Regions from separate parts of the Pseudoalteromonas sp. APC 3355 genome, predicted to be linked through region 1. Evidence: predicted binding sites of a transcription regulator. Region 1 holds the regulator's gene; each other region holds the start of a gene.
The links. The regulator LexA, encoded in region 1, represses DNA repair genes until DNA is damaged. The targets are predictions, from matches to a motif close to TACTGTATNNNNATACAGTA.
Positions count from the first base shown of each region.

Region 2: a site for LexA is predicted at 1,483-1,502, ahead of QMA08_RS05300 (YebG family protein). Genes of this name have one in related genera too.
Region 3: a site for LexA is predicted at 4,458-4,477, ahead of uvrD (DNA helicase II). Genes of this name have one in related genera too.

Region 1 is NZ_JASDDB010000018.1:12,806-21,027, reverse strand. It holds gene QMA08_RS18330 (hypothetical protein) at 1-272, opposite strand, end outside; gene QMA08_RS18325 (SURF1 family protein) at 262-1,002, opposite strand; gene QMA08_RS20320 (DUF2909 family protein) at 1,017-1,325, shown strand; gene QMA08_RS18315 (cytochrome c oxidase subunit 3) at 1,228-2,103, opposite strand; gene QMA08_RS18310 (cytochrome c oxidase assembly protein) at 2,139-2,669, opposite strand; gene ctaD (cytochrome c oxidase subunit I) at 2,669-4,261, opposite strand; gene coxB (cytochrome c oxidase subunit II) at 4,261-5,403, opposite strand; gene lexA (transcriptional repressor LexA) at 5,887-6,504, opposite strand; gene QMA08_RS18290 (PaaI family thioesterase) at 6,672-7,112, shown strand; gene QMA08_RS18285 (hypothetical protein) at 7,113-7,493, opposite strand; gene QMA08_RS18280 (hypothetical protein) at 7,807-8,222, shown strand, end outside.
Region 2 is NZ_JASDDB010000002.1:452,620-460,841, reverse strand. It holds gene dsbB (disulfide bond formation protein DsbB) at 97-615, shown strand; gene QMA08_RS05310 (DUF6170 family protein) at 617-919, shown strand; gene QMA08_RS05305 (helix-hairpin-helix domain-containing protein) at 944-1,240, opposite strand; gene QMA08_RS05300 (YebG family protein) at 1,555-1,872, shown strand; partial or broken gene putP (sodium/proline symporter PutP) at 2,146-3,612, opposite strand; gene QMA08_RS05290 (HDOD domain-containing protein) at 3,956-5,182, shown strand; gene QMA08_RS05285 (VacJ family lipoprotein) at 5,328-6,059, opposite strand; gene ccmI (c-type cytochrome biogenesis protein CcmI) at 6,069-7,322, opposite strand; gene QMA08_RS05275 (cytochrome c-type biogenesis protein) at 7,323-7,784, opposite strand; gene QMA08_RS05270 (redoxin family protein) at 7,784-8,222, opposite strand, start outside.
Region 3 is NZ_JASDDB010000026.1:1,074-9,295, forward strand. It holds gene QMA08_RS20205 (chemotaxis protein) at 1-77, opposite strand, end outside; gene QMA08_RS20210 (GNAT family N-acetyltransferase) at 181-2,250, opposite strand; gene uvrD (DNA helicase II) at 2,228-4,393, opposite strand; gene QMA08_RS20220 (hypothetical protein) at 4,697-4,921, shown strand; gene QMA08_RS20225 (YacL family protein) at 5,038-5,406, shown strand; gene QMA08_RS20230 (dUTP diphosphatase) at 5,487-6,110, shown strand; gene yrfG (GMP/IMP nucleotidase) at 6,126-6,773, opposite strand; gene nudE (ADP compounds hydrolase NudE) at 6,835-7,407, shown strand; gene cysQ (3'(2'),5'-bisphosphate nucleotidase CysQ) at 7,400-8,203, shown strand.

The DNA.
Region 1 (8,222 bases):
TTGCCTTGGTTTTTACCAAGTGCCACATATAAGTTATTAAGTGCATTGAGCTGTTCGCTGCATGGGGTGTTACATTCGTTTGAATAATTAAGTGCGATAGTCCATTGTTTGGGATTATTTTGCGGCCAATTTTTAAGTTTTATTTCTTGGCTTAAAAACTCACCATTATTAGTAATTGCAGTAGGCAACCAATCAAACTTTAAAGCGCCATATGCCAAAACCAATGGGATTGCGCAGCAGCCCACAAACAACAAAAGGGGATTATTTTTCATTATGTGTCCTTTTTTTACTCGCAAAAATAGCCACAACAGCACATGCAACAGCAATTAAAAACCATTGCACAGCGTAGGCATTATGCTTTTGAGGGCTCATAACAACGGCCTCATAATGAGGTGTTGCAATCTCATCACCAGTACCTTGTCTGTAAGCCATAAAATTAATTAATGATTGCTGGCTTTGGGTGCTCAGCATATTCAAGTCGATAGATTGGATTCTTGTAGGTAAGTCGTTATTTGTAGTTTTATCTTCAAGCGTAAAGCTACTTAAGTTATTTTCTTTTATTTGCGCTTTAAGAATAAAAACACCTGTAGGCAGAGCAACCTTTGGCAGTGTATCTCTAGATATAGGCGCTTTTACCCATCCTAAATTAACTAAAATCACTTTTTCTTCGCTTTCTGGCTTTATTAAAGCAAGTAAGTCGTACCCTACTTGCCCGTTATAAACTTGATTATCTAAAAGCCAATATTGGTTTTGTACAAACCGCCCTTTTAACTCAACCAATACACCAGTTTTGTTCCAGCTATCAGGCAGGTTAAGTAATTGAGACCAGCTCATCACACCACGAGTCTGTTGCTTAGCAATGGCGGTTAGTTGTTGCTGCTTTTGCTCACCTCGCTCCAACTGCCAAAACCCTAATCGCACACACACAAGTACAACAACCACAACCATACAAAGTGTGATTAGTGAGCTAAGCTTTTGTTTGTGCCATAAAACTAACTGCATAAAGGGTCAACTCAGTGATTATTAAAATTATTATCGTACTGTTGTTAATATTTATACTTTTTAACTTATTTAGAGCATTGTTTATTATGGTGTCAGGGAAAACAGAGGGACGACCTATGTCTCACTTTTTAGGTCGTCGCGTATTGTTTTCGGTCGTTGTTTTAGTTGTTGTTATTGCAGCGCTTAAACTTGGTTTTATTAAAGCAAATAATTCGCCAATAAACGCTACAGCACATATACAAATACAAACAAACACAGCCACACCACATCTACAAAGTGCCAATACCAAGCAGCTGCTTGAAAAGCAAAGTGCTTATCTTTAGTAAAGTGCCCTTTTAATATCCGTAAAAATATTACAAATAAAAGTACGGTTCCTAGCGTTACATGCATGCCATGAAAACCAGTCAATAAAAAGAACGTATTACCGTAAATGCCCGCATCTAGCGTTAGATTAAGGTCATTATATGCATGCATGTACTCCTCAACTTGCAGCCCTAAAAAGCAAACGCCCAATAAAATAGTAGCGCCTAAAAAAACCTTAAGTGGAGTGCGTTTATTGTTTTCCATCGCTACGTGGGCAAAATGTAAAGTAATTGAGGAAGTAAGCAGTATTAAGGTATTTATAAGTGGTAAGCCTTGCCAGCCCATAGCTTGAGTAGTTTCGCCAGCAGGTGTTGAAACTAGCGGCCAAACGGCTTCAAAAGTAGGCCATAATACCTCGTTAGTCATTGCATTATTGCCTGCGCCTCCAAGCCAAGGTACCGACAATACCCGTGCATAAAAAAGCGCACCAAAAAAGGCCATAAAAAACATAACTTCAGAAAAAATAAACCAGCTCATACCTTGTCTAAAAGAGCGATCCATTTGTGCTGAGTACAAACCTTGGTCCGACTCACTAATTACATTTTTAAACCAGCTAAACAACATATACACAAGTACAGCAATACCGGCATAAAGCAGATAAACCCCGCTACCACTTTCTTTACCTACACTCATAACTGTTAAGCCTGCCCCTACTGCAATAAAAAACAATGCAACAGCACCTACAATAGGCCACGGACTTTGCTCAGGTACGTAATAATGCTCATATTCTTGATTCATTTTATTTACTCCTAGTTTCACACTAGTTTAAAAAGCTAGTTATTACTTGCCACCAGCTGTTCACTAATATCAAATACGGTATAAGATAAAGTTAATTCTTCAATGTCGCTTGGCAATGCGGTATCAACATAAAAAAGTAATTTAAATTCAAGTTCTTCCCCTGCTTTTAGAGGTTGCTGATCAAAGCAAAAACAAGCTATTTTATGTAAATACTTTGCCGCTTTACCTGGTGAGACTGATGGTACAGCCTGCATTACTTTATCCAGATTGCTGTTATTTTTAGCGCTAAACATTACCTCACGCATTGCACCGGGTTTTACCACTACACTGTATTCTTTTGATTTAACTTCAAACGGTGCACCACTTTGTGCGTGAGTAGTAAAGCTAACGCCGACTTCTCGGTTTTGTACTATTTGTGTACTTTGCTCTGCTTGCTCAAGCGAAGGCTTTCCATTAAGCCCTGTTACATCACAAAACACGTCATACAAAGGTACTAAAGCAAAGGCAAAGGCAAACATGCCTATGCAAATAAGTACCAAACGTTTGAGTAGCGGTGCGTGTGTCATTACTTAATTACCGGCGGCGTAGAAAAAGTATGATATGGCGCTGGAGAGTCAACTTCCCACTCAAGCCCTTCTGCTCCTTCCCATACTTTTGCAGGCACTTTATCACCGCCACGCGCGCATTTAATTACCACAGCTACAAACAACAATTGCGATAAACCAAAGGCAAACCCACCAATACTTATGATTGCGTTAAAGTCGGCAAATTGAAGAGCGTAATCGGGAATTCGACGCGGCATACCAGCAAGCCCTACAAAATGCATAGGAAAAAACAGTACGTTCACGCTCACCAGCGATAGCCAAAAATGCCATTTAGCCAATGTGATATTAAACATATTGCCCGTCCACTTGGGCAGCCAGTAATAAGCCCCTGCCATTATCGAAAATACAGCCCCTGTTACTAATACATAATGAAAGTGCGCCACTACAAAATAAGTATCGTGATATTGAAAGTCAGCAGGTGTAATTGCCAGCATCAATCCCGAAAAACCACCCAAGGTAAACAGCACAATAAACGCAATACTAAAAAGCATTGGCACTTCAAAAGTTATTGAGCCTTTCCACATTGTGGCAACCCAATTAAATACTTTTACTCCTGTAGGTACCGATATAAGCATGGTCGCGTACATAAAAAACAACTCGCCAGCGACCGGCATCCCAGTGGTAAACATATGATGCGCCCAAACAATAAAGCTAAGTAGCGCAATTGAGGATGTGGCGTAGACCATTGATGCATAACCAAAAAGTTTTTTACGAGAAAAGGTAGGCACTATGGTCGATATAATGCCAAAGGCAGGAAGAATCATTATGTATACTTCAGGGTGACCAAAAAACCAAAAAATGTGTTGGAACATCACCGGGTCGCCACCGCCTGCGGCATCAAAAAAGCTGGTCGCAAAATACTTATCGGTAAGTACCATAGTGACAGCCCCTGCAAGCACTGGCATTACGGCTATTAATAAAAAGGCAGTAATTAACCACGTCCATACAAATAAGGGCAACTTCATCCATGTCATGCAGGGGGCACGTAAGTTCACTATGGTTACAATCACATTGATTGCGCCCATTATCGAGCTAATTCCCATAATATGTACGGCAAATACAAACAATGCAGTATTATCATTACTGTATGTTGTGGACAGTGGTGCATAAAAAGTCCAACCAAATGCAGGACCCCCACCAGGCATAAATAACGATGCCAATAGGATTAAAAACGCAAACGGTAAAATCCAAAAGCTCCAGTTATTCATTCTTGGCAATGCCATATCTGGCGCGCCAATCATGAGTGGTATCATCCAGTTAGCAAGGCCTGTAAAGGCCGGCATAACCGCACCAAAAACCATAATTAAACCATGCACTGTGGTCATTTGATTAAAAAAGTGAGGATCGACCAACTGTAAACCTGGTTGAAATAATTCAGCCCTGATCACCATAGCCATTGCGCCACCAATTAAGAACATGGTCAGCGAAAAAATTAAATATAAACTACCTATATCTTTATGATTAGTTGTGTAAAGCCAGCGTTTAAAACCTTTAGCTGGGTGATGAGCATGATGAGCTTCATTGGCGTTAGGTTGTTCTACTATGCTACTCATTAGTTCGCCTCCACTTTGGCATCAAGTGCTGTCTGTATTTGACTCGGTTGAATAACATCACCCGTATCATTACCCCACGCATTACGTTTATAAGTAATAACCGCAGCTAATTGCTTTATAGATAACTGCTTGGCAAAAGCTTGCATTGCCGTACCGGGTCGTCCATGGATAACTACATCAATGTGATCTTTTATATCGCCAAGCACTATCGGGCTGCCTTTAAGTGCAGGAAATACGCCCGGTAACCCCATGCCAGTAGGTTGATGACATGCAGCACAATTAGCCATATATACTTGTTCGCCTAAAGTCATTAATTCTTCTTTTGGGAGGGTTTTATCAAGTAATGCGGCATCTGCTAATGCTGCTTTTTGTTTAGCCTGCTTTGCATCTGCAAGCCATGTTTTAAAATCAGCTTCAGATTTAGCGACCACCACAACGGGCATAAAGCCATGGTCTTTACCACACAACTCAGCACATTGTCCTCGGTAAGTACCTTCTTCGTTTATGTTCGTCCATGTTTCGTTTATAAAGCCGGGGTTCGCATCTTTTTTAACTGCAAAATCAGGTACCCACCAAGAGTGAATAACATCGTCAGAAGTCATTAAAAATCGTACTTTTTGATTTATTGGCAGTACAAGAGGCTTATCAACCTCAAGTAAGTAGTTAGGATTTTTATCTGCAAGATTCGCGATTTCATCTTGCGGGGTAGATAAAATAGAGTAGAACTCTACATCTTCGCCCATATATTCATAATGCCATTTCCATTGCGAACCCGTAATTTTAATAGTGAGATCAGCTTTGCTGGCATCTTCCATTGCAATTAGGGTTTTAGTGGCTGGTACTGCCATAGCAATTAAAATAACAAACGGAATTGCAGTCCAAAGTATTTCTACTTTAGTGCTTTCGTGAAATTGGGCAGGTACAGCCCCTTTAGATTTACGGTGATGAATAAGTGCCCAGAACATAATTGCGAACACTATCACCCCAATCACACAACATATTATAAATATGGTCATGTGCAGCTGATATACATTATTGCTTATATCGGTTACGCCTTTGCGCATATTGTATTGGCTGTTAGCCAAAACTGGGTGCGAAAAAACACATAATATAAGCCACAAGGTAGAGGTCAGTTTACCCATGTGACGGCTCCTTTGATGCTATTGCGAATGCAAAGCGAAGAGGCATACGGCTTAAACGCCAATTCGTTATTTTTATTTTTTTAGTCAATCTCATTTAATATTGATTGGTTTTGCTGCGCCAACAACGGGTTTGTGTATATTGTGTGTTCTCAAAACTAAAAAGCTGTGAGTTATTATTAGCTCAGCACATTAACAATTAGCTAAAAAACGAACAACAAGCAAGTTTTAGTATAAAAAACAATCAGGTGATATTGAATAATTAATAAAAAATCGGTAATCAACTGGGCGACAGGAAGTTCAAAATATGAGCAAAACAAAGGGGTTTAACGCATTCGGAGGGGGAAAATATAAGTGCAAAAAAGTTTACAGCTTAAATAGTCAGTGGGCTGTTTACGCCCTATTTTTAGTACAAATTTTAAAACAAAAATGCGTACTAATTAGTACGCATTTATAAAACTGCTTGTTTAAAAGCTATTTTTCAAGTCACATCCAATCAGCGTTTCTTATAACGCCAACGGCTAAGCCTTCAATATTAAAAGACTCATTCTCAAGATCTACTTCAATAGAGTCAAAATCGTCGTTTTCAGCATGAAGTAATACTTTACGACCCGCTTTCTCAAGACGTTTTACAGTTACGTCTTCGTCTAGGCGAGCAACAACAACTTGTCCATTTTCAGCGGTTTGAGTACGATGTACAGCAAGTAAATCACCATCCATAATACCAATATCTTTCATGCTCATACCGTTAACGCGTAGTAAAAAATCTGCAGCCGGTTTAAACATTAATGGATCGATTTTGCAGTGACTTTCAACGTGCTCTTGCGCCAAAATAGGTGAACCAGCAGCAACACGCCCTATAAGCGGTAAACCTAATTGTTCTGGCTCTTCTTCTTCAATTAATTGGATACCACGGCTTGCACCTGGTTTCATTTTAATTGCGCCTTTTTTAGCAAGTGCTTTTAAATGTTCTTCAGCAGCATTGGCACTTTTAAAACCTAATGTTTGCGCTATTTCAGCACGTGTAGGGGGCATACCAGTGTCTTTAATAAAAACTTTAATTAGTTCGAGTATTTGAGCTTGGCGGTTCGTTAATGGTCGCATACAACTGGTTTTCCATACAGTACATTTAACTGTGAGTATATACAGTTAAATAAAAATCGCAAATTTAAATTAAGCCTTAAAATAGCTAAAGTAATTTCACTTGTGTACATTTCAAGGATATAACTAAAGCTAAGTTTATAAATGATTAAAAATGCAAAGGAGACATTATGAGTATTTGGTACCAGCCCATCACCTTAGAGCTGTGCAAGCAGTTAGAGCAAGGCATTAATGGCCAAGGAACATTAATGAAAACTATGGGGATAGAAGTCACAGAAATTGGCGATGATTATTTGGTTGCCACAATGCCGGCAATTCCTGAACATCATAACCCAATGGGCATGGTTCACGGCGGTGCTAACGTTGTACTTGCCGAAACAGTTGCCAGCTATGCCGCTAACTTTGTTGTCGATTTTACTAAATTTTACTGTGTAGGGCAGGAGATTAGCGCAAGTCATTTAAAAGCATCTCGCAACGGCACTTTAACAGCCACGGCTAGAGCATTTCATATTGGCAAACGTAGTTCAGTGTGGGAAATAAAAATTACAAATAGCCGCAATGAGCTGTGCTGCGTATCAAAAATGACCGCAGCAGTCGTAGAGCGAAGATAGTTACTTTTCGATTGGGTAAATGGTAATTTCCATACCCGCACCAATCGCAGATATACGCAATAATGTATCTGCATCTAAGGCTTGATTAAAGCACTTAGGAGAAGTCCCTGATTCAAAACCAATATCAAACGTTCTACGTGAACAGCTTAACCATTGCTTTAGCGCGTTACGCGAACACGATTCAATAAGCTCACATATATGGTTTATGGCTTTATCAGGTGTGCTCACCTCACCTGTAGCTTCAATACGCGCTAGTTGACGGTATTCGTCTTTGTCATAATGTAAAATCGTCGCGACTTTTTTCAAGTCCGCCACTAGCAAACTAATATCTTGCTTTGATTCAAGCTCAAGATCTACATTTAAAAATTGAATTTCCGACATCGTTTCGTATTTATCCTCTAATAATTTCATTGCAAACTTTAACGCAGTTTTACCGTTATACCAAATCAACTATGCTCTATTAACCACTTTATATGGATATTTCGCAGCTTTTAAGTATTTTTTAGCATTTAAAGCTAGCTGGATATCAAACATCCAGCTCAATTAAACAGATAAGTCATGTTAGGGATTTAAGTGTAATCTTTTTTATTTTTAAATGATTACAGTAAGCTATAGTACAAACTGCGACAAAATGTCGCAGTAACTTATCCCATTAATGTAATAAACTAGCCTCTAAAAATAATAAGACTAAAACATGAATAAAAAAATATTTAAACATGCTCGCAAGTTACATAAATGGTTAGGTTATTTATTAGCACTACAAATTTTAGCATGGTTACTAGGTGGTTTAATTATGAGTGCAATCCCTCTTGATAAAGTTCATGGGGAGCATCTTGCAACACGTACTCTTAATAACCCATTTACGCAGGCTGATTATGTTGCCTCCCTTGACGATATTGCCTCTCAGGTGGTTAATCCAACACAAATAATTTTTGAGAACTTCTTAACTACACCACTTATTACTTTCTTTAGTAATAACGAGCAGCAAAGCTTCAATGGCATAACAGGCCGACCATTTGAACCGCCAACTAAAATACAAATTACCGCAAATGCTAAAGCACACTTACTTATTGACGCTCAAGTAACAAGCGTTGTACTACTAAAGCAAGG
Region 2 (8,222 bases), on a different contig from region 1:
TATAAAAAGCGACTTCGGTAGCTTTTTTTTCCTTTTTGTTGCTGCATACTTTATCCTACGTCATAATCTAACGTCCTATTAAAACGCGGAATTTTTATGAACTGGCTTGCACAATTACCTACCCAACGAACCCCGTGGCTTTTATTTACAGCTATCGTTTTTTTACTTGAAGTTACCGCTCTTTTCTTTCAATACAAAATGGGGTTAGCGCCTTGCATAATGTGTATATATCAACGCACTGCAGTATTGGGGTTATTAGGCGCAGGGATTGTAGGCTCAAGTAAACCACAAAGTAAAACTGTGCGTATGATAGCGTATGTTATTTGGGGAATATCGAGTGTTTGGGGATACTTAATTGCTCGCGAACATATTGATATGCAGACCACCACAGACCCTTTTGCATTTAGCTGCGAGTTTGAACCAAATTTCCCATCATTTATGCCACTACATGAATGGATACCTAGCTTTTTTCAAGCTACCGGGGATTGTGGAAATATAGATTGGCAGTTTGTTGGCATGAGCATGCCTGCTTGGATGGAAGTGATATTTGGGATTTTCTCACTAACGCTATTTATTATAATTATTGCCCGTTTATCAATTAAAAAGTCGATTTGATATGTTTACATTTTTTTCAAGCCAATTAGACCAGCTTAAGCATTTAAAAGTACGCCAGCGTCAAGACGTAATTGCGCTTGCATTAAGTCAGCTATCGCCAACTGATAAAGTTCTATTGCGTATTATAAAACTGCTATTACTTAGCCCACTATTTTTAATATTCACTGTATTTAAAGGTTGGATATTAATACCATTTTTGATACTTGGCGGATTGTGCTATCCACTATTAACTACACCTATTGAGATTAACTTTGCTAAAAAGCACTTAAGCGATGCACTAAAACAATTTAATCAGGGCGCCTAGCACCCTGATTACTATTTAGAAATATTAAAGTGTAAGTTTCCCCTCTAATTTAGCTAAAAGTTTTTTGCCAATCCCTTTAACTTGCGATAAATCACTAACGCTTTTAAATTCGCCATTTTCTTCACGATAATCCACAATTGCCTGCGCTTTTTTCTTACCTATACCAGGTAACTTAGCAAGCATCTCTGCATCAGCATTATTTATACTAATTGTCTCAGCTTGAGGCATTTGCTTAGTTACTTCTGATAATTGTGCATACGCGGTAGTCGCGGGTAGTAAACATAATAAACTTATGATGAGTAAATTTTTTAACGTTTTCATTAAACTTGCCCTTATTCTTCTTTTCTTAATTTTGAGTATTGCTCAGGAAATCAATAAATAAGGAACTGTAAAGTTCATCACTTAAAGTGTACCTAAACGCATTATCACTATGATCCGAAATCCTGAAAATGCAGCTGGTACAACAAAGTGATTGCTTAACTAAAGTAAAGTTACCGTTTTTTGTCAAATTTAAGACACCTAAAAATTAATACTTCGCGCTTGCAAATTTACTTACAAACCATTACTGTACATAAAAACAGTAATCTAATGGTTTTTTAAAAACCACGGTGCCAAGCAATTTTGCAGGAGAAATCATGGCTGTTGTTGTTAAATATGTTGTAGAACGAAACGGAGTCGAGCGTATGACGTTTACTACCAAAAAAGAAGCGGATGCTTATGACAAGATGCTCGATATAGCAGAATCACTTGAGCTGATGCTAGAAAAGGTAGACGTACCGCTTAGTGAGCAACAAATTGAATCACTTGCTTTAGAAATAGCGAAAAGCAAAGATGATTTTATGACCATATTAAAAGGTGGCAAAGATCCAGCTGTTACCAAAGCGCCAGCAAAAAGTAAAAAGTCAGATAACGTTGCATCAATTGAAGATAACAACGATAAAAAAGTAAGTTAATTCATAGAATGTTCCCTCCTCGGACGGGACAAACTAAATAAAAAAGGGAGCAACTAAGTTGCTCCCTTTTTTATTATACCAATTCGCTTAATTAAGTGATCTCTTTGAGGGTGGAAAAACGTGTTGATAGCTAGGCAAAAATTCGATATTTAGTTGTTCTAAATGAGAATTTTTTAACGCCGGTAGCAACACGTTTAGCCCCGCAAAATGATTAAGTATTATTGCGGATTGGTATTAATTACTACTCATTTTAAAATAAATAGTAATTGCTAATTAAAGCTCTTTTTCTACTTCATCAAATAAAGCAGTGATGTTTTGCTCAGGCTCTTTTGTTACTAAGCTAACAACAACAATTGCAATACTCGCTAAAATAAAGCCCGGTACTATTTCCTACATAAAGCTACTTAAGCTTTCACCATTGATAGTAAATGGTCCATATATCCAAATTAGCACAGTAAATGCGCCTACTAACATACCAGCTAACGCACCAGCAAAGTTCATGCGTTTCCAATAAAGGCTAAACAATACAAGTGGTCCAAACGCAGCACCAAAGCCAGCCCACGCATTACTTACTAGGTCTAAAATAGAGCTATCTCTGTCGTAAGCTAAATAAATAGCGAACATAGCAACTACGGCAACACTTATACGGCCAACAGCAACTAGCTCTTTATCACTGGCATCTTTACGTAAGAATGTTTTATAGAAATCTTCTGTTAATGAACTTGAACTAACCAATAATTGAGATGAGATAGTACTCATAATCGCAGCCAAAATTGCAGCAAGTAAAAAGCCAGCAATAAGTGGGTGGAACAGCAACTCAGAAAGAATTAAGAAAATTGTTTCAGGGTCTTCAACTACAATGTTGTTCTCATAAGTATAAGCTGCACCAAATATACCAGTACCAACAGCACCAATGGCAGCAACAATCATCCATGTCATACCAATACGGCGTGCTTTAGGCATATCTTTAACACTACGTACCGACATAAAACGAACAATGATATGTGGTTGGCCAAAATAACCTAAACCCCAAGCCATTGCAGAAATAATACCTAATGCAGAACCTGCACCAATCCAGTTAAGCATATCTGGATTTACGCTATGTAAAGTTGATTCTAAAGGTTGTTCAAGCAAAGAGTATGCAACCGTTGGTACTAGAATAAGTGCAATGAACATAATACAACCTTGCACAAAGTCAGTTAAGCTTACAGCTAAAAAACCACCAAACAAGGTATATAAAACAACTACGCCCGTTGTAATGTATAAACCCATTTCATAAGTTAAACCAAATGAGCTTTCAAACAATTTACCACCAGCGACAACACCAGATGAAGTATAAAGAGTAAAGAAAACAATAATTACCACAGCTGATACAACACGTAATAGGTTGGATTTATCATTGAAGCGATTTGAAAAGTAGTCTGGGATGGTTATAGAGTCATTTGCTTTTTCAGTGTAAACACGTAATCTCGGTGCAACTAACAGATAATTTAACCAAGCACCAATCACCAAGCCAATTGCTATCCATGTACTACTAAAACCAGTAACAAACATCGCACCAGGTAGGCCCATTAAAATCCAGCCACTCATATCAGATGCACCTGCAGACAGTGCAGCTACACTTGGAGATAGATTTCGTCCACCTAACATGTAACCAGATACATCGTCAGTAGATTGCTTATATGCATATAGTCCGATACCTAACATTACAATAAAATATAATGCTAGTGAAATAATCATTCCTGTTTCCAAATTAGCCTCCGCATAATTATTAATAATAGGCTTTAATCCAAATAATGACTCTTAAAATTTTATAGTTAAGACACTATTGGGGTAAAAACCATTCTCGCTGACTATATCATGCTTGATAATAAAATCTCCAACTTGTTGCCCTCACCTGATACAAAAATACTCATGTTGAATGATTTTAAAGCGAATTGGTGAAATAAAATAAATTAAATACTAGAAACACCTTAATTTTTAATGATAATTTATTAATCTAGCAAATATACGTAATGCTATTTTGAGTCTTTTGCCATATATTATTACAATACCCAATTACATTACTCTTACGGAACTGTTTATGTATTTTTACGCTGCACGCCAACCTATTTTAGACAGAGATAAAAAGCTCATCGGGTATGAACTTTTATTTCGCGATGGCGTTGATAACGTATTTCCTGATATAGATGGTGACGAGGCAACTACACGACTAATTGAAGGTAGTCAGTTTAATTTCGGCTTAGAAGATTTAACCGACAATAAACCCGCCTATATAAATTTCACCCTAGAAACGCTATCAAAGGGCTACCCAACACTATTGGGCAAAGATACTGTAGTTGTAGAAATCCTTGAAACTGTGCAACCTGGGAAGCGATTATTAGCCATAGTGAAAGATCTAAAAGATAAAGGTTACACTATTGCTCTTGATGACTATATTCATCAGCCTGTTTGGCGCCACTTTTATCCATTTATTGATATTATTAAAATAGACTTTTTAGCATCTGATATAGATACAATAAAAACGGTTCTTAATGATTTAAAACTGCACTCGCATATTAAGTTACTTGCCGAAAAAGTAGAAACCTATGAAATTTACCAACAAGCTCTAGAGCTTGGTTTTGATTATTTCCAAGGATTTTTCTTCTCAAAACCTGAAATGGTACAAAGTAAGGCTCTACCGCCTTCAGAAATGGCATTAGCTGAATTACTTTACGAAACATCAAGCGTTGATATGGATCTTAAAAAAATCACTGATGTGTTTGAGCGTGATGTAAACCTATCTTACAAATTACTTAGGTATTCAAATTCTGCTGCCTTTGCAAGGCGTGCTGAAATAAGTACCATTAAGCAAGCCCTTATAGTGCTTGGTGCTAACGAAATTAAAAAACTATTATCATTATTATTTGCAGCGCAAGTATCAGCAGATAAACCTATAGAGCTAATTAGGCTATCGCTTACGCGCGCTCGTTTTGGTGAGTTACTCGCTATATCCCATGGACAATTTAAAGATACCGGCATGGCATTTTTAACCGGTATGATGTCTCTTATGGATGCTATTTTAGATGAGAGTATGGAAAGCGTTATGAAAAAGCTTCCACTTTCGAATGACATAAAAGCAGCGTTATTAAACGATGAAGGCTTGCTGGCAAAATATTTAAACTTAGTTAAGTATTATGAACAAGCTAACTGGTCAGCCGCAAACGAATTAACGAAAGAGCTAAACCTAGGTGAAAAAGTTCCTGATGCCTATCATGAAGCACTGACTTGGGTTAATGAGCAAATGCAGTTAGTAGTTAACGAAAAATAAGTAACCCGAACTCTGGTTAAGATATTTACTAATTTATTGAATTATAATGATATCTAAGTTTATTTTTCTCTAGCCAAAGTTCAGATTATATAAACAGTCAATAAAAACGCCAGCATTTAGCTGGCGTTTTTATTAGTGGCTTCAATTATAAACTTTCTAAAAAGTCTTCATCAAAATCAGCTGGCTCTTCTTTTATAGGTGGGTTGCCATCGTACAGCTCATAAATTTGACGCTGGAAGTAAATATCTTTTACAAATAAGTACGGATCAAGTGAATCATTTAATAGCCCTTCTTGTGGTATTAAAGATGCACGCGCCTCAACTGCTTTTAAAACAAATACTAAAATAGTTTGTGGAGTCGTTAGCGCAACTTCAGGTAATACAAAGTTATCGACTACATCACCGGTCAGGTTACGTGCTGTTGTTGGCCCCATACCTGGTAGCATTAAATAGGCGCCATCACCTACGCCCCATACACCCAACGTTTGTCCAAAGTCTTCATCGACTATTTCAAGACCTAGTGAGCTTGCAACATCAAAGATACCAAACAGACCGACAGTAGAGTTAACTAAAAAGCGTGCTAAGCTCACACTTGCATTACCCGGTTTACCTTGCAAACCCGCATTGATCATATCTACAGGTGCGGTGATATTACCTGTAAAATTAACAATACCGTTTCTTACCGGTACAGGCGTTACTTCAACATAACCTACAGCAACTGGGCGCAATAAATAAGCATCCAGTACATCCATATTAAAGTCATATAATGGACGATTAATACTTTGCAGCGGATCTCTGTCATCTACTTTGCTTTGAGGTACTTGAGCACAGCCGGCTAGTATCAATAAACATAAAAAAGTAAAACTGTGTTTTAACATCTAACGTCCTTAAGGTATTAATGTATCAATTTGAAGTTGGTAGTCACTTACACTTTCACGCTTTAACGCCTGTGAATGACCTTCTAGCTCACCAGAGCTTGGCATAACAGAGTCATCGATAGAAATACGCGCCGAAATAATAATATTTTCTGCACTAGATAAGTTAAGCCCTGCAACCATTGCACTACTATCACTCAACTCAACTGTAATTGGAAATGAATATTTAGTCAGCTTAACAGCAGCTAATGGCATAGGTGAGCCAGTTGCAGCTTTTGCAAATATAAACAAAATACCGTCTTTTGGCTGTTTATCAATAAGCTCTTTTGCAATGTCGACTGTAACTGCAATAGCACCCGTTGTAGTAGTAACTGGCATAACTGAGCCTTCACTTTGCATTTGTTGCTCAATATCAGCAATACGTTCGGAGATCATGTTATAACGTGAATCATTTTTTTCCATGCTCGCCAATAAAACTTCAAATGCAGTTTTAGCTTGCGGCCAATCTTTACGTTCATACGCTATCAGGGCTAGTAACGAAATAGCATCTAAATTAGTAGGCTCAACGTTTAGCACTTTTGAAAGCATACCTGCCGCGCGAGTCATATTAGCTTCGCTACCTTCAAGTAATAAAACCTGACTGTAACTAATAAGAACCTGCATATTATCAGGGTTCATACGTAGTGCTTTATCAAATGACTGCTGCGCCATGTCAAATTCATTAAGCGACATAGCCACTCGACCAAGTAGCATCCAAGCAACTTCATCATCGCCAGAGCGGCTAAGTTTAGTACGAAGCGCCAATGCAAAAGCCTGCAGCTCATTTTGACTAAGCGGCTCACCTTTTTGCATTACAGCACGCTCGCCATAATCAGCTAAATTATCCATTGCGTCATGCCAAGCCGAAATTTGCTGCTGACTGCCTGTAAAACTATAAAAAATCCCTGTAAGCGCAAGAACAAATGCACCGCCTGTTAAAGCAAAAATACGATTATTACCTTTGCTGTTAAGTGATTTCTCTGGTGATAGCTCGTTCGATAAGCGACGTTTTAATTCAACAATTGATTCTGCGTGATTTACGCTATCAATGCGTTGATTATCTAAATCAGTTTGCAAATCGACTAAACGCTGCTCATAAATACTAATTAATTCAGCATTGGCGTTATGAGTAATCGTTTGAACACGCTCTTTTTTTAAAAAAGGTATCATAACAAAGCTAAGAGCAACCAGTGTGAGTAAGGCAAAACACGCCCACATTAAAATCATTTAGCTTTGCTCCTGACGTTTATTTTGTTCAATTAGCTTCGCTAGCAGCACTTCATCGTCGCTGCTCCATGTTTGTTTTACTGATGCTTTTCGTTGGCGAATAACAATAAAACCAAAGCCAACAATTACAATTAACACAGGTAGTACCCACAGCACTAAAGTCGCTGGTGTAACAGGTGGGTCGTAATGAACAAAATAGCCAAAGCGGTCAATCATATAATCAATCACTTCGTCTTTACTTTTACCTTCTTTAACCAATACGAGTACTTTATCGCGCAAGTCTTTAGCAACAACAGCGTCGGAGTCCGCAATGTTTTGATTTTGACACTTAGGGCAACGTAGCTCTTTGGTTAACTCTTCAAACAATATTGCTTGTTTGTTGTTATCAAATTGATAGCGATCTTGCTGTGCAAACGCACCCATGCTTACAAAAAGGCTAAGCGTAAGTAGTAACCACTTCATTATTTAAGCTCCTGCATAATTGGCGCAAATTTAGCTCGCCATACTCGCGGATTTATATCACCGGTGTGATGTAACAAAATAGTGCCGTTTTTATCGACTAAAAAAGTTTCTGGCGCACCCGACACGCCTAAATCCAACGACAAAGTACGGTGTAAATCTAAAATATTAAATTGGTAAGGGTCACCTGCACGTTGCAGCATATCAGTGACTTCGCTGCGAAGTGATTGCATATCAAACGGGCCATCAAAATCAGAGTCGTAACCTTGTACGTAATATAGTCCAATAATTTTAACGCCTTGCTCACGTAACTTAGTTAAATAACCAAGTTCGACTAAACATGTTGGGCACCACGTACCCCATACATTTAATAAGTAAACTTCACCTTTTAACGACTCGTTGGTCCACTGCTTATTGTCTTGCATTAAATCAGGTAAATTA
Region 3 (8,222 bases), on a different contig from region 1:
AAGCGCTCTGTTAATAAAATGTCGAGTATCTTTAGTGAAATTGTTTTGCAGCCCACTTTAAAGTTTATTAATTCCATGCCTTTATCTTAATTTACCTATTAATGTTTTAAGGATAGAACAAATTAAATAAATAGCTTAAAGATGGATAAAATTTAACAGAGATAGGGCAACTAAAAGCTATTAGATCGTACTTGTGAGGTTTTTTATGGCACGTTTAAATTGATTCTCAAGCTGTTTTTTTCCTAATAAACCTAAGTGTTGAATCACTTTTTCATTACTTTCATTTTGCAGCACTAACTTTATTAAAAGTTGTTTATCCGACTCTGTTAATTGAGATATATAAGAAGGTGACTGGCTCAGTAACTGCCAAAGAGTTGCAGAGATACTAAATTGAGTGAAGTTACTTTTAGTGAGCAGCGCTAATCGCTCGTGAGTCTCTAGGCTTATTAACTCGTCGCTAAATCCTTCAATTAGGATATTCACGAGTTGCCAATCTAGTGTTTTAAAGTGTGTTAAAAGCCCATAAAAAAAATCGTTTTTAAACTGCTTTTTTAGGGGTTGAAGAATTGTGCTTTTGTCGCTTAAGCATTTAACCACAAGCGCCGAATGTTCAGCGGTGCTTTTATCGCGTTGATAACCTAATTTTACAGTATCAAACCCTAGGTTTTGCCAAAAATTAAGTAACTGCGCTGTTGCGCCAAAGCTTGCACCAAGCCAACTACATTGGCTTTTTACCTGCGATTCGCAATAATTAAGTAACTTTTTACCAAGTCCTATATTGTGGGAACTCGGATCAATCGCTATTCGTACAACGCGAGCGCTCAGTTGTGTTAAACAGTCATTATTAAAGCTAAGTTGTGAGAGTGCTTGCGCCATTAAATGTCCTTGCGGACGGCGCTCTCCACTTATAACCTGTAGGGCAAGTTCTTCACTCAAACCACCTTCTATGGCGATTAAGCATACGCCAACTAATTGATTATTAATTTTGCTAATAAATAGTCTTTGCGATGGTGCGTCTAGCAGTTGGCGTAAGTCGTTGACACTACTTTGATAGTGAGCCAGTGCAAGTAGGGCAATAACTTGCTGCAGTAAAGATTCATTGTTTACAAGAGATTGCTGAGTTACTTCGCTATGAATTGGCTGCTCTAATTGATCACTACCTAATTCTTTATATTGTGCATCGAGTGCAAGCAAGGTGCGAATGTGCTTCTCGAGGGGATCGTGTTTAGCAAAACGCAGTGGCTCATCAAGCGTTACAACTTTAGAGGCTTTATAGTGCGCTTTAATATAGTTACTAAAGCGAATAGTATAACCCCTACCATTGCCCTCATACCCAACCAGAGTGCTTGCAAATACTATACGAGGGTAATGAGCTAGCATTTGTAGTAATAACGGAACAGGGATTGCTGCAGCTTCATCAACGAGTAGTAAATCGCACTCAGGTAGTGTGTTTAATAACGCGTCAGGTGCAACGTAGTGCAAGTTGGCGAGCTGTTTATGTTCAGCGTTGTATTGAAGGCTTAACTCTTGGGCTAAATGTTTAAAGCTGCTATGGGTCGCTTTAAACTGAGTGCTGCAAATAATTACTTTTTTATCAGCTAATTTTGCGGCTGCTAAGCCAAGTGCTGCCGACTTACCTCTACCTCTATCGGCATTAATGAGTAAAGGCCTGTTGGCACGGCCGTTAGCTACTTTTACTATTTGCTCAATACAGTTTTGCTGTGGCTCATAATCAATTTTATTATGCATTACATAGCTAGCGTTATTACTAATACAGCCATTTTTTTCACTAAAGTGAAAAGCGGGCAACGGTTTAATAATAGTCGCGAAACGCTGATTAAATATGCTGTAGTTAATGCTCTGACCGTGTGATTGCACTGTACTCAATGCTGGATCTTGCCAAGAGGCTAAATCATCCAGTTCAGGCAGTAATAAAAACAGTATACCGCCTGCTTTAACGGTGCCGGCAAGTGCTGCAAGTTTATCAGGGTGCAAACCACTAAAACCATCGTAAACAGCATGAGCAAATTCTTGCCCTAAAATTTGGTGTGTGCGAGTAGGCCAGTACGAATTTTTAATCGCGCACTGCTTGGATACAACAAGTGTATTGTTTTCATCTATTAATGAGTTAAGTATTTCATAACACCAAGCTGGGCTGCCCGTGATCAACACTAGCTGACGATTATACGCGCCAGCTAATTGTTGCTCTAACTCAATTAGGTGTGCTTTATACCGCTTGTAATCGTGCATAAGCCGTTACTAACCATTTGCTACCAAGGTCGTCAAAGTTAACTTGTACGCGAGATTGCGCGCCACTGCCTTCGTAATTAAGTACGGTACCAACACCAAACTTAGCATGCAAAACTCGTTGCCCTAAGTTAAAGCCACTGTCTTCAAATGCTGCATGGCTAACTGATGCGCTAAAACGCCCGGCGGCAGGTGGACGAGAAACCTGTGTTTTAATACGAATTTCTTCAACGCAGTCCTCAGGTATTTCGCGTAAAAAGCGTGATGGGCTATGGTATTTTTCTTGCCCGTATAAGCGGCGACTCTCAGCATGGCTAATATATAACTTATCCATTGCTCGTGTCATGCCTACATAACAAAGGCGGCGCTCTTCTTCCAAACGACCAGACTCTTCGTTACTTTGCTGAGAAGGGAACATGCCTTCTTCTACGCCTACCATAAACACTAGCGGAAACTCTAAGCCTTTAGCTGAGTGAAGCGTCATCATTTGTACGGCGTCTTCGTGTTCTTCTGCCTGTCCTTCACCTGACTCAAGTGACGTATGGGCTAAAAAGCCTTGTAAAGGTGAGCTGTACTCTTCGTCTTCAGGCAGCTCATACTGATCACAAGCGCTAATTAGCTCTTCTAAGTTTTCTACGCGAGCACGGCCTTTTTCACCTTTTTCTGCTTGGTACATTGCCATCAAGCCTGAGGTTTGAATTGTGTACTTAGCTTGCTCATGCAAAGTTAGGTCGCTAATTTTATCTTCTATTTGTTCAACGAGTTCTACAAACTTACTTACTGCACCAGAAGCACGACCAGATAAATGCTGTTGTTCTACAATTGCTTTTGCGGCATACCAAAGCGGTAACGATTCTGCTCGTGCACAATCGCGTATATAGCTCAATGTTTTATCGCCAATACCGCGTGCTGGCGTATTAATTACACGCTCAAACGCGGCATCGTCTTGACGATTACCTACTAGGCGTAAGTACGACAACGCATCTTTAATTTCTTGTCGTTCGAAGAATCGCATACCACCATAAATACGGTATTTTAAGCCTTCTTGTAGCATGGCCTCCTCGAGTACACGAGATTGCGCGTTACTACGGTATAAAATTGCGGCATCTTGTAGGGCATTACCTGCATTTAACCAGCTTCGTAGTTTGCTACTTACAAAGCGTGCTTCGTCTAATTCATTAAATGCTGCATAAATAGAAATTGGCTCGCCATCGTTACCGTCGGTCCATAAGCTTTTACCCATACGCTCTGAGTTATTTTGAATTAATGCATTAGACGCTTTCAAAATAGTTGCTGTTGAACGGTAGTTTTGTTCAAGACGAATGGTTTCTGCGCTAAAGTCAGTTAAAAATCGTTTAATATTTTCGATTTTAGCACCGCGCCAACCGTAAATACTTTGGTCATCGTCGCCTACAATCATGATACTGCTTGTATCGCCTGCAAGTAACTTTAACCATGCATATTGAATGGTATTTGTATCTTGGAACTCGTCTACGAGCATATGTGCAAAGCGTTGCTGGTAATGACGTAGTAACGTAGGGTTATTTTTTAACACTTCGTAGCTGCGTAGTAATATTTCGGCAAAATCAACTAAGCCAGCTCTGTCACAGGCTTCTTGGTAGGCGGCGTAAACACGCAGCATCATTTGCTCGTTAATATCGTATGCTTGAATATCTTTAGGGCGAAGTGCTTCATCTTTTTTGGCGCTAATGTACCAGCCAAATTGTTTAGCAGGCCATTTTTTATCATCGATATTCATCGATTTTAATAAGCGCTTGATCATCCGAAGTTGATCGTCAGAGTCTAAAATTTGAAAGGCTTCTGGTAAGTTAGCTTCACGGTGATGAGCACGTAAAATACGATGCGACAAACCATGGAACGTACCAATCCACATACCACCTACAGGGGCTTTTAGTGTTTCTTCAACGCGGCTGCGCATTTCTTTAGCCGCTTTATTAGTAAAGGTTACGGCAAAAATACTGTAAGCAGATGCTTGCTCAACTTGCATAAGCCACGCAATACGATGAACTAACACTCGTGTTTTACCAGACCCAGCACCTGCTAATACCAGCATGTTTTGTAGTGGGGCTGCAACGGCATCGCGTTGTTTGTCATTTAAGCCATCGAGTAATTGTGAAACGTCCATCGTTACGCCTTTTTAATCAATATTGTGGGCAGTATAACAGGTGTTTTTGTTAGGCTAAATAAAATACTGTTTTTATAAACAGCTATTTATAAAATAGCCTTAAAAACGAGTAACTTGCTATTTTTTTAAACAAACAAAAAAGTGTAAACGCACAATAAAAATTGCTAATTTGACCTAAAGTTAGCAATTTTTACTAACTCTCTAAATCTAGACTAATTTAACTATTTGATTTGTAAGCTTTAATAAATTGGCATAGAGTGTGTAAGTAAATAATTATAAAATCAAATAAATACAGAGGTTAGTATGGCAGATCAAGGTTCTGGCGGTAACGTAATCGCAGCATTATGTAATATATTTTTTCCTGGTTTAGGGCAGTTAGTGCAAGGGCGTATTTTAGCGGCTATATTTTTTGCACTCGCTATTATAATAAGTTACGCACTAATTTATGTGCTTGTAGGCTTTGTACTTGTGCCTATTATTTACTTATGGTCGATTATTGACGCAGCGCGTTATAGATCGCGGAGTTAACGGCTTTAAAGTTGAGTAAAATAGCGCCCTTGTGGCGCTATTTTACTTTATATGTCCTGTGGTTTGCGGGCGTTTACGTATATAATTACGCAATTAAAGATTTACAGGCAAACCCTATGGAATATCAATTTATTCGCGACCCTATTAGTGGGCTACGTATTAAAATAAGCAGTGAACACGCTATTATTGGTCGCTGGCTAAACGAAGAAATAGGCAAAGACAAAGTAGCTATGGTGCAAGCGCTTATTGCATCGGTGAGTTCAAGCTATGAGCCGCTAACGCTAAAAGGCCAAGAAATAGATTTAATATTAACCAAAGACGAAGCACTATTTGAAGCCCATGCGCTGCATCAAGACAGTGAAGACCTAATAGCGTATCAAGATGACGATTTAGCGCTTGAAGAAAATGGTTTAAGTAGTGGTTGTGGCTTTGAAGATTTCATTGATTTAATTGATTCATGGGCTGAATTTAGCGGCTCAAAGTAAACTACATATTAAGATAGTGCTGATGCGTTAAGCTTCCTTTATCTGTACTATTACACTAATCAAAAACGACAGGAATGAATATGTCTGCCAATTTAAACAAGCTAGTAGTTATGCTAGAAATGCAAAACGCCATGAACACTAAAGTACATGAGCAATGGTTTACTCAAGGGTTCGAATGGTACCGCGCTATTTGGGTTGAGTGCGCTGAAATGCTGGATCATCATGGTTGGAAATGGTGGAAAAAACAAACACCAGATACTGAACAAGTTATTTTAGAGTTGGTTGATATTTTTCATTTTGGTCTATCGCTTAGAATTGACGGAAAAACTAGCTACGAAGACTTAGCAAAGCAACTTGAAACTGAGCTTAGTAATGCTCAACAAGCGGATGACTTTAAACAAACGCTAGAAATATTAGCGGCTTGCGCTGTTGCAGATAAAACGTTTAATGCCGCTGCCTTTGCCGGCTGTATGGCGCAAATGGGTATGGATATTGATGATTTATATCGCGGCTACGTAGGTAAAAACACGTTAAACTTTTTCCGCCAAGATCATGGCTACAAAGACGGTAGCTATATTAAAGAGTGGAACGGGCAAGAAGATAACGAGCATTTAGTTGAAGTAGTTAAAAGCCTTGATACAGAACATGCTGATTTTGCAAAGTTAGTGTATCAAGGCCTTGAAGCGCGTTACCCAAAAATCTAGCCCATGTAAACTGAGTTAAATAATCTTACGATAGTCGGTAACACTCAGGTAATCGGCTATTTCGTTATGTGGTTGTTGGCTATCAGGGTTAGCAACTGCAAGTAAGTGCTCGATGCCGTATTCTCGTGCGGCATTTAATACCGGCACACTGTCATCTACAAACAAAGTGCGCTGCTTATTAAACCCTAAGTCTTTTTGTACTTGGTGCCACAAACTTTGCTGCTCTTTACTTACTCCATATTCATGAGTAGACACTACACCATCTAGGTAGTTATCAATCGCTGTATGCTCAAATTTCAGCATGACACTCTCAGGGTGGGCGTTGGTAAGTAAAATTAACTCTTTGCCTGCTTTTTTAAGCTCGGTTAAAAAATGAGGTACGTCTTCGCGCATTTTAATTAAATGCTGAGACTCTCGTTTAAGATCCATTATAGGCAAGCTTAATTGCTGCTCCCAATAATCTAAACAATACCACTGTATTTGACCGCTCACAGCTTGATAGCGTTTTAAAATATCTGCTTTAGCTGCATCTAGGCTAATGCCTCTAGCTAATGCGTGTTGCGCAGGGATAACGTTAAGCCAAAAATGACTGTCGTAATGTAAATCGAGTAATGTTCCATCCATGTCGAGCAAAACGGTATCGATTTTTGACCAATTTAACATAGGAATTTCAACTTATAAGGTTTATTATTGAACTAACTGCCATGATAGCAAATTAACGCCAATGACACAGAAAAAGCACCCAACACCACCACAAATCCTCAGTAACAATGTTGTTGCTAAAAGTCGCCTGTTTACTGTGGAGTCTTTAGAGTTAAAGTTTTCTAATAACGAAGAGCGCCAGTATGAGCGAATTCGCGGCGGTGGCCGGGGAGCAGTGATGATTGTTCCGTTAAGTGCAGATAATGAGTTACTACTTGTACGTGAATACTGTGCCGGCACAAACAATTACCAGTTAGGTTTTCCTAAAGGCTTAATTGATCCGGGCGAAACTCCAGAGCAAGCTGCTAACAGAGAACTTAAAGAAGAAATTGGCTTTGGTGCTGAGTATTTTAAACCATTAAGAACAGTAACAATGGCGCCGAGTTACTTTAATGCCACTATGCATATTTTATTTGCTAAGCAATTATACCCACAAACCCTTATTGGCGACGAACCAGAGCCGCTAGTTGTTGTTAAGTGGCCATTAACTCAGTGGCAGTCATTATTAGACCAAGAAGATTTTACCGAAGCACGCAGTGTTGCAGCTTTGCTATTATTAGATAAGTATTTAGCGTCTGGAGCTGCCGATGAATAAATTAATCGAACCGTGCATTGAATTAGCTGAGCGTGCTGGCGATGCAATTATGGCCATTTATAAAAAAGGCGATATTGGCCAACAAGAGAAATCAGATAATACGCCTGTTACCAAAGCTGATTTAGCAGCAAATGACGTACTGGTTGCTGGATTAAAAGCACTTGCACCCGATATCCCAATTATGTCGGAAGAAACACCTATACCTGCACTCGCCGACAGACAGGACTGGCAGCGTTATTGGTTGCTCGATCCGATGGATGGTACAGGCGAATTTATTTTAGAAAGTGGCGACTTTGCAGTAAACATTGCATTGATTGAAAATAATCATCCTGTGCTTGGCGTTATTCATTGGCCTGCAAAAGGTGTGACTTATTTTGCTACAGCTAAAAATGGTGCCTTTAAACGTGAAAACTCAATTGATAAGCAAATATCTGTAGCACCGCCAGAGAGCTTGACGCTTGCAGTGAGCCGCCGCCAAAAAATAGAAGCGGTGAGTCAGTATTTAAATAGTCAGTTTACAACGATTGCTATTGGCTCGTGTTCTTTAAAAGCCTGTACTGTTGCAGAGGGCAAAGCAGATTGTTTTTTAAGAATTGGTCCAACGGGAGAGTGGGATACAGGTGCTTCACAAGTTATTGTTGAAGAAGCCGGTGGTTGTATTACCGATGCAGAATTTAACCCACTAACGTACAACCAACGAGAGAGTACTGAGAACCCTGACTTTATAGTAATGGGACATCCCGACTGGGAATGGCAAAAAATGATTAATCCACATCAAAGATTGATTGCAGAGTAGTAATTTGATTGCTTTTTGT